One region of the Staphylococcus equorum genome, then DNA from elsewhere that is predicted to be linked to it. Evidence: predicted binding sites of a transcription regulator. Region 1 holds the regulator's gene; each other region holds the start of a gene.

Region 1 (3,297 bases):
AAAATATTCAAATCTTCATCTATCATCGCATTTGTCAGTTCAGCTTTATGCGACTCTAAAAACTGTTTAACGTCTGGATCATTGACGACATCTTTTTTTATCTTGGCAATTTTTTTTGATAAATCATTTGAATCACCCATAATTTGATTAAATGGTTTCATCTACTTGTCCTCCTTCCATCTATCTTTAAGTTGATTTAAAAACTGTTCTCTATCATTCTTCAATTTTTCATCATCTTCATTATTATTTGAAGTGTCAGTTTCTGTTTTATTATCTCGTTCTTCTAACCATTTAGGTGTCATTTCTCTCGATGCTAATTGTTTTTGTTTATAATAAGACTTAGATGATTTGTTTTCCGTCTTAGGTTGATTCACTTTTATCGCATAATTATATGCTTGTTCAGCTGTTTTGATGCCTTTTTTCTTCCAATTTGATGCTATTTCAAAAATGTAAGTCTTCGGTAGCTTCATATCTTCTTTCAACATCACAAATTGTAACAGTATATTAATGACACCGAATGACAATTGTTCACGTTCTACTAATTCTTCAATCATATACTTTTGTTGTGTTGTTGGTTCAGATTCTGACCAAGACGCTAACATATCTATGGGACTTGTTTCTTCTAATTGTTTTAGCCAAGTAACAGATTTTTCCTCATCTTGCGTTTGGTTGTTATTCTGCACTTGAGTAGCTTGAGTTGTACTATCTGCATAATTGTTAGTTTTGATATTTAAAGATGGCATTTGTTGTTCATGCTCCATCAAATAATAAGTTCTTGCATGTTTTCTTAATTCTTCAAACGAAAGTTCTTGCGCGCTTGTTATCGATTTTAAAATGATACGTTTCATCGGCTCCGGCGTCAAACCATATAAAGTCGCGATTTGTGTAATTAAAGCTTTGGCTTCTTTATCAATAATTTTTGTGCTGATAAAGTGGTTTTGCAATAAATCATATAATGTTTCAAAATCAAAGTGCACTTGTGACAAGTTTAAACCTTCATATGCCGTTTCACTTTGGATTTCATTTGTATTGTCATCTAATGACTTGTTAGGTACTTTAAACACATCAGTGAAATTTCGTGTCACATCTTGATACTTGCTAAAGTCAATTTGCTTTTTATGTTCAAAATGGCGTTTCAATTGTTGATAGCGTTGTTTGCTTACTTCACTAAACAAATACACTGATAACATTGGATCACTGAAAAATTGTTTTGCTGATGGTGGTTGGACAAGCTGATAAACAAAAGACGAATGCTGCGCATCATGATTCACTAATGTTTTAACTAAACCAATTCCCTCTAATAAGTCCATATCTTTTCTAAATTCTAATAAATTAATCTTTAACTCACTCATAATTATATAGTGCGTCAATACAGAATCCGTTTCATATTCAACAAACTGATTCAAATAATGATATAAACCAATTGCATTTGCACCAATCATTGGTGTAAACAATCTATTTAAAATTTCTAAATGCTTACTGTTCAAATAGAAATTGCGCACAACAGTAAAATTATCATGTGGTCTCAAACCATAATCATATGATTGTAACCCCATTTAAGAATCACTCCGTTTATTTCCAGCTAAAATACCTTGCATAGATTGTAATAGTTGATCTACATCCTTAAACTCTTTATATACAGATGCAAATCTTACATACGACACTTGGTCTACGTGCATAAGTAAATTCATTACATGCTCTCCAATTTCACTTGAAGAAATTTCTGCATGTCCTTCATCACGTAACTTCCATTCAACATTATTCGTAATATCTTCTAATTGTTGATAACGGACTGGTCTTTTTTCACATGAACGCACCAATCCATTTAAAATCTTTTCACGTGAAAATTGTTCTCGCGTACCATCTTTTTTTACTACAATGAGTGGTCTTTTTTCTATATGTTCAAAAGTTGTGAATCTCGTACTACACTTTTCACATTCTCTTCTTCGTCGAATCGCATTAACTTCATCTGCATGTCTAGAGTCTACAACACGAGAATGAGTCGAATTACATTTCGGGCATTTCATCGAATTATCACCCTCTCGTTTTGATTACTTATCATTATACTATAAATATGTATGTCACAAAAGAATCACTATGACACATGTAAAATACTTATTGCATTATGTAATTTTTATCACTAATATTCCAAATATTGATAGAATTTAACATGCTAATTGCGTCTCTATGATAGTAAGTTTAACATGCTAAGTAATTTCATCATTACTTTTTTCTACAATCATCTAGTATATAGGTTTAAACGACAAATTGAAAACTCCTTTCAAAGTAAGCACTAACAATGTGCATTACTTCAAAAGGAGTATATATAACACTTTCTATCATCATGTCGTACAGTCTAAACATTATGGATTCTTAGCATTTAATCAATTAGTTAATTATTAAATGTTATAATTTGTACTTTAATTTGTGACAGCGCCAACATCATTTTTGAGTAATTGACCTATTTGTTCAGCCACATCTACAACTCTATTTGAATAGCCCCATTCGTTATCATACCAAGCGATTACTTTGACTTTATTGTCACCCATAATCATTGTGCTTTGTGTATCAATAATTGCTGAATGTGGATTTGTATTAAAGTCCATAGATACTAAAGGTGCATCTTCTGTTGCAATCACACCACCTAAGTCATTATCTTTAAATGCTTGATTGACTTGTTCAGCCGTTACATTCGTGTCTAAATCAACGACTAAATCTACTAATGAAACATTCTTCGTTGGCACTCTTAATGCCATACCATGTAATTTACCATCTAATTCAGGTAGTACTTCTGTTAATGCCTTTGCAGCACCTGTTGAAGTTGGAATAATACTTTCATTACAAGAACGCGCACGTCTTAAATCTTTATGCGGATTATCTATATTATTTTGATCATTCGTAATGGCATGAACCGTTGTCATCAAACCATTTTGTATACCAAATTGATCATTTAATACTTTAGCAACCGGACCAATACAGTTAGTCGTACATGAAGCATTGCTAAATATGTCATACTGTTCAATGTCTAATTGTTTATTATTAACACCTTTGACAATCATTTGGACTTCTCCACCTTTAGATGGACCCGTGAGCAATACTTTTTTAGCACCTGCATTAATATGTGCAACAGCTTTATCTCCATGATTGAATTTTCCGGTAGCCTCAATAACGATATCGATGTTTAGCGTTTCCCAAGGTAAGTGCTCAGGATTTCTTTCTGCTACAAGCTTAATCTCATGGTTATCGACTTTGACCCCATTTTCTATAGGCTCTACTTTTAAATCGTAAGCACCATGA
Region 2 (3,297 bases), 980 kb from region 1:
GTCATAGGAATAATCCCAAACCGCTTCCAAAGCTTTCAAATTATGATTGAGCTTTGGATACTCGCAATAGTGAATATACCCACCGCTCGCATATACAGGATAATCTTTTTCAAAATCTATTTTCTTAAATGGTGTAACGTCTTTACGTACATCATAATGGAATGAATTTTGGTAGTAGCCTTTATCTGTAATGTCAGCAACGTCACCAAATTTTTCTCGATCTAATCTGCAAAATCTATCTGTTAAAGATTCACTTGGTGTACTATATATGCTGAACCACACATCGTATTTTTCAGTCCAACGTAGTTGATAAACTTTCATGGCTTTTAAAATAGCTAACGTAAATGCTTTGCCTTTGGACTTACTTTCCCAATTCGGACCAAAGAATACTGTAGCCGCTTCATATAAACCGATATACCCCATAGACAATGTTGCACGTTTACCTTTAAATAGGTCCATCACACTATCATTGTCTGTTAAACGATGTTTAAATGCGCCATTTTTATATAAAATAGGAGCATTATCAGGTGTTGCTTCTGCTATTCGCTCTAAACGATACACTAACGCATCATGCATGATATTCATGCGTTCATGGAATAATTTCCAAAATAGTTCTATATCTCCATCAGATTCTAATGCAATGCGTGGTACATTGAGTGTCACTACCCCAAGATTACATCTACCATTATTTTCATATTCACCTGCTTCATTTTTCCATGCAGGTAAAAATGAACGACATCCCATCGGTGCTTTGAAATCGCCTAGCAATTCCACAGTTTTATCATAATTTAAAATATCTGGGTACATACGCTTTGTAGAACATTCTAGCGCAAGTTGTTTAATATCATAATTGGGATCTGATTCACTGAAATTCACACCCTTTTTGATGGAAAATACTAATTTAGGAAAAATTGCGGTAATGCGGTCTTTACCTAATCCTTTAATACGCGTGTGAAAAATTGCTTGCTGAATTTTACGGCTATATTTATCTATACCGAGTCCAAATCCCAGTGTTACAAATGGCGTCTGTCCATTAGATGTATATAAAGTATTAATTTCATACTCTAAACTCTCAATAGCATCGCCTATATCTTGTGTCACTTGATTATCCACAAATGTATCAATATCCGCTGCATTCACAAATTTTTCTGCAACTTTGCGGTGTTTTTGCTCATTAAATAGAGCGTACTTACTTAACAATTCATCGACTCTATCAATTGTGCAACCGCCATACTGACTACTCGATACATTCGCAATAATCTGTACTAACTGCGCAGATGCTGTTTGAATCGATTTCGGTGAAGTCACTGTTGCGTTACCTATTTGAAAACCGTCTTCTAGCATAATTTCAGCATCGATTAAGCAACAATTCGTTAATGGTTGAAAAGGATGATAATCTAAATCATGAAAATGAATATCTCCCTGTTTATGCGCTTCAGCCACATGCTTTGGCAGTAAATAGTCCAATGCATATGATTTAGAAACTACTCCCGCCGTTAAATCTCTCATTGTTGAAAACGTAGAACTATCTTTATTGGCATTTTCATTAACTACTGTAGGATCTTTAGTAATAAGATTTTTTAAATTCGTTTCAAGTTTATTCACATTATCCCTCTTTACTATATATTGTGTTTTATTTTAATTTATAACACTATATATAGTGATTCAAATATGAACATCTACGTTAACGAATTTGTCATATATTTTTAAACATTTCATGAACTTTAGTTTGTTTTTGCAATAAATGTATTAACTCATTTATCACTTTAAGCATTTTAGAAATTCTTCATATAATGCTACAGCTTGGTCTTCATTTTCAATACCATACACGTTCATTCTGCCGTCTTTAAATAGCGTTATTTCATAATCTCGATAAGATATCATTTTAGCGAAATAATTACTTTTCATGACTTTCACTGGTAGTAAATCTGTATATTTAAATATTTGAGGAGTAAATCTCAATAGAAATACATTACCGCACTGTTTTTCAATAGAATTTTGTTGAGCCATGTTGAGATATTCATAATTTCCTTCGTTACAGATAGGGCAGTTATTGTTTTTTAATGTATCTATATTAAGTGTTTTATACTGCATCGTATAGCAGTCCATCGTTGTTAACTTTCTAGAAAAACCTTTTCCAGACAGCCACCTTAATAACTCTGATACTTCCATGCTTGCCACTTGATGAATCACTGGAGGAAGTACACCATTTATTGCGCAACTTTCCCCTGTAGATGGCGTTGTACCAAGCATACATTTTAAGCATGGCCCATGATAATCAATGGCATATACTGTACCCTTACTGCCTACAGCTGCTCCATAAATCCATGGCACACCTAATTTATGACAAACTTCATTAATCAAATACCTAATCGCAAAATGATCCATTCCATCCAGTACGATATCAGGTTGATGTTGACAGAGTAATGCTTCTATATTTGTATTTGTAATCTCTTGATATAACGCCTGTACTTGAACTTCACTATTAATTTGTCCAAGATGTACTTTTAACGCTTCTACTTTAGGCAGCATTTGCGTGGCATCTGCTTCAACATAAGTAGCCTGTCTGTGTAAATTGGATTCTTCTACAATATCCATATCGATAATAGTGAGCTGACCAACACCCATTCGAGTTAACAACTCTGCACATTGGCTTCCAAGCGCACCTGCGCCCATAATCATGACATGTGTCTGTTGCAATTGCGCTTGTCCATATTTACCAAATGGTTCATAACGCATTTGACGATCATAGCGTTGTGTCATAGGAACCCTATACCTTCAGTAGGGCTTGAAGCTTGTGCTGTGTATTTCACTGGTATTCTTCCCGCTTCATAACTCAACCTACCTGCATGAATACCTAATTTCATCGCTTCCGCCATTTTCACTGGATTTTGTGCGCTAGATATTGCCGTATTAAGTAGGATACCATCTGCTCCGAGTTCCATTGCATGACAGGCATCTTTAGGAGAACCAATACCCGCATCAACTATGACAGGAACATTTACTTTTTCGATTATATAACGTAAATTCAAAGGATTATTAATACCTCTTCCCGTGCCTATCGGTGATGCGAGTGGCATAATTGCATGCACACCTAAATCTTCTAATCGTTTTGCTAATACCACATCATTAGAAATATAAGGACAAACTGTATAACCTTTATCTAACAAGATTTCACAAGCTTTATACGTTTCTAACGGGTCGGGTAATAACGTTTCATCGTCTCCTATAACTTCTACTTTTATCATGTCACAGACACCTGCATGATTTGCGATTTCAGCTATGCGGACTGCTTCT
Region 3 (3,297 bases), 910 kb from region 1:
TCTTTATAAATAGTATGTGGTGCAAACATATGGAAATCTTTACCTTCTTTTGCTAAATCAAAGAATTTAGACGGCACGATTAAACCTGTTGATATTGTAGATAAACGTAAATCTTCATCAGCGTTTACTTTTTTCGTATCTAAAAACTCTTCAACATCATAGTGGAAGATATTTAAATATACTGCGCCAGCACCTGGGCGTTGTCCTAGTTGATCTGCGTAACTAAAGCCACCTTCAAGTGATTTTGCAACAGGTAGTACACCTTTTGCTACACCTTTAATACCTTTGATTGCTTCACCACGCGCACGTAATTTAGACAAGTTAATCGCAACACCGCCACCAATTTTACTTAATTGTTTCGCTGTGGAATCAATGAAGTTGATAGAATTTAAACTGTCATCTGCCTCAAGTAAGAAACAAGATACAAGTTCTCCGCGGCGTGCGCGTCCAGCGTTTAAGAATGTTGGTGTTGCAGGTTGATAACGTTGTTCAACCATTGCAGAAATAAACTGTTTAGCTGTAGCTTTATGTCCATTTGCTAAATATAATGCAACAATTGCAACGTGTTGCTTGTAGTCTTCTAAATATTGACTTTTATCATTCGTTTTCAATGCATAATCTTTATAAAACTTACTTGCAGACATGTAGCTCGCAAAATTGAATGGAATGCTTTTAGCATAATCAGTGATTTCTTCTAATTCTGCCACTGAATATTTAGCAAATACATCAAAATAGAAATCATTATCAACGAGATAGTGAAGACGTTCAAGTTCAGTATCAAAATAAATTGTCTTATCCTGTATCTCTTCTAGATAGACTGCTAATGCCTCTTGATCTTTTTCTAAATCAAAAAAACCATTTTCTTTGCGCTTGGTAACTTCGTTATTTAATTCAATATGATTGTATTTCTTCTCGTCCATAATCTTCATTGAAATGCCCCACCTTATCTTTAAATTCGCTTATATCGTTCGTTGTGCCATGTAATTCAAACTTCATTAATAATGGAACTTGATACCGTTCCGAAATAGATCGTCCAGCTTTTGCAAAATTTTGTCCCCAGTTTCGGTTTCCGCTAGCTGCAACAGCTTGTAATAAGTCGTGATTAATATCTAAAAATGACTGAACAGGTGGCGGTACTTCGCCAAACCCTATTGTTCCAGTGACCAATATGAAAGGCTCATCCATTCTTTCAGAACAATTATTTTGTGTGATTTCCATTACGTTGGTAAGTTCAGTTCGCTTTATGAATCTACGCACATTGCCAGAAAATGAAAAATATACAACCTTCATCGGATCACCTACTTTCTAAAATATATTTATCTTATTATGATAAAATCATGTATTATATTTAAATGCTTAAAGACACTTTGAAAAATCAAAATAACTTAGTTTCTCGAACTAACCACAATATATAGTAATTTCTATATCTATATGTAGTTATGTAAAAACTCAATAATTAAGTATTAATGCTTGATTTGTCATGTTTAAGAGCCTAAAACAGTGTGATTTTACATAAATTTTGATTTATTATAAATAAATTGACCACGTAATAAAACACTATATATTGTGTTTCGTCCTGGTCATCAATACTATATTATGTGTTTCATTATACATAACTCAGAAGATTATTAAAAGGCTTTTATTTACGACAAAATGTTGAATAATCAATAGAAATGGCACCAATTCAACCTTAAAGTGATATTCATGAATCAAAAAATATTTTTTTGTGATTTTAAGGTTTTATTATTTGCTTTTCATAAAAATCTTGCAATGCTTGATGTGTCGTCTTTTACACAAAATCATTTTATACATTGTGTGAAACACAATGTGTCACTATCATATATTCTATTCTTATAAGTAAAAGATTCACTCTAAATAATAGAACGTTTGTTCGTATTTATATCTTAATATATTTCTCTTCGATTTTCAACCATATATACATCTTCAGAGCATATATGCTAATATGAATACGTTAAAAATTAAAAATTGAGGCGATACATGTGAATCCTAAAGTTAAAGGTATCATTGCTATCTTAGTTTCAGCAGTTGGCTTTAGTTTTATGACTGTCTTCTTCCGATTAGCCGGTGACTTGCCTGTATTTCAAAAGTCTCTCGCTCGAAATTTAGTAGCAATGTTTATACCATTATATTTTATTTTAAAGTATAAACAGCCCTTATTTGGCAAATTAAGTAGTCAACCTTTATTGATTTCTCGTTCAACGTTGGGATTGATTGGTGTGTTACTTAATATCTACGCTATCGATCACATGCTTTTAAGTGATGCAGATACATTAATGAAGCTCAATCCATTTTGGACGATACTACTAAGTATTATCTTCTTAAATGAGAAAGTACGTAATTATCAATTTGTAGCTATGATTGTAGCTATTTTTGGTATGTTGTTTGTTGTTAAACCAGAATTCTCCTCCACTATGATTCCTGCATTGGGCGGGTTATTCTCTGGTATTTTTGCAGCAAGTGCTTATACGTGTGTCAGAGCATTGAGTACACGTGAAGCACCTTATACTATTGTATTTTATTTTTCATTCTTTTCCATTATAGTATTGATACCTTTTACTGTGTTTACATTTGAACCCATGTCTACGATGCAAGTTGTTTATTTAATCGGTGCGGGATTAGCAGCTGCTGCAGGACAAATTGGTATAACACTGGCTTATAGTTACGCACCAGCTAAAGATATTTCAATATTCACGTATGCATCTATTATATTTACCGCAGTATTTGGTTTTATATTATTCGGCGAAACACCAGATTCATTCGCTATCTTAGGCTATATTATTATTATAGGTGCCAGTTACTATATGTTTGAAAAAGCACGTCGACAACCACTTACAATTCAAAAGGAAGAACAAAAACCTAAACGCTAAAGGAGCGATATGCAATGACTGAAGGACGCAATAAAGAAGAATTAGAAGATATTACATTATTAGGTAATCAAAACAATAAATATGATTTTGATTATAGACCTGATGTTTTAGAATCATTTGATAACAAACACCCTGGACGCGATTATTTTGTGAAATTCAATTGTCCAGAATTCACATCATTATGCCCTATTACAGGCCAACCTGATTTCGCAACGATTTATGTTTCTTATATTCCTAATATTAAAATGGTAGAATCTAAATCGTTAAAGCTTTATTTATTTAGTTTTAGAAACCATGGTGACTTCCACGAAGACTGTATGAACATTATAATGAATGATCTAATTGATTTAATGGATCCACATTATATTGAAGTTTGGGGCAAATTCACGCCGCGTGGTGGTATTTCAAT

The links. The regulator NrdR, encoded in region 1, represses ribonucleotide reductase genes. The targets are predictions, from matches to a motif close to AACACNATATATNGTGTT.
Region 2: a site for NrdR is predicted at 1,648-1,665, ahead of nrdD (anaerobic ribonucleoside-triphosphate reductase). Genes of this name have one in related genera too.
Region 3: a site for NrdR is predicted at 1,554-1,571, ahead of nrdI (class Ib ribonucleoside-diphosphate reductase assembly flavoprotein NrdI). Genes of this name have one in related genera too.

What each region holds. Positions count from the first base shown of each region.
Region 1 is NZ_CP118982.1:1,204,579-1,207,875, reverse strand. It holds gene dnaI (primosomal protein DnaI) at 1-161, opposite strand, end outside; gene PYW44_RS05860 (replicative helicase loading/DNA remodeling protein DnaB) at 162-1,556, opposite strand; gene nrdR (transcriptional regulator NrdR) at 1,557-2,027, opposite strand; gene gap (type I glyceraldehyde-3-phosphate dehydrogenase) at 2,421-3,297, opposite strand, start outside.
Region 2 is NZ_CP118982.1:224,763-228,059, reverse strand. It holds gene nrdD (anaerobic ribonucleoside-triphosphate reductase) at 1-1,623, opposite strand, end outside; gene PYW44_RS01010 (ThiF family adenylyltransferase) at 1,762-2,763, opposite strand; gene PYW44_RS01005 (thiazole synthase) at 2,760-3,297, opposite strand, start outside.
Region 3 is NZ_CP118982.1:2,109,639-2,112,935, forward strand. It holds gene nrdE (class 1b ribonucleoside-diphosphate reductase subunit alpha) at 1-929, opposite strand, end outside; gene nrdI (class Ib ribonucleoside-diphosphate reductase assembly flavoprotein NrdI) at 892-1,290, opposite strand; gene PYW44_RS10250 (DMT family transporter) at 2,001-2,888, shown strand; gene queF (preQ(1) synthase) at 2,903-3,297, shown strand, end outside.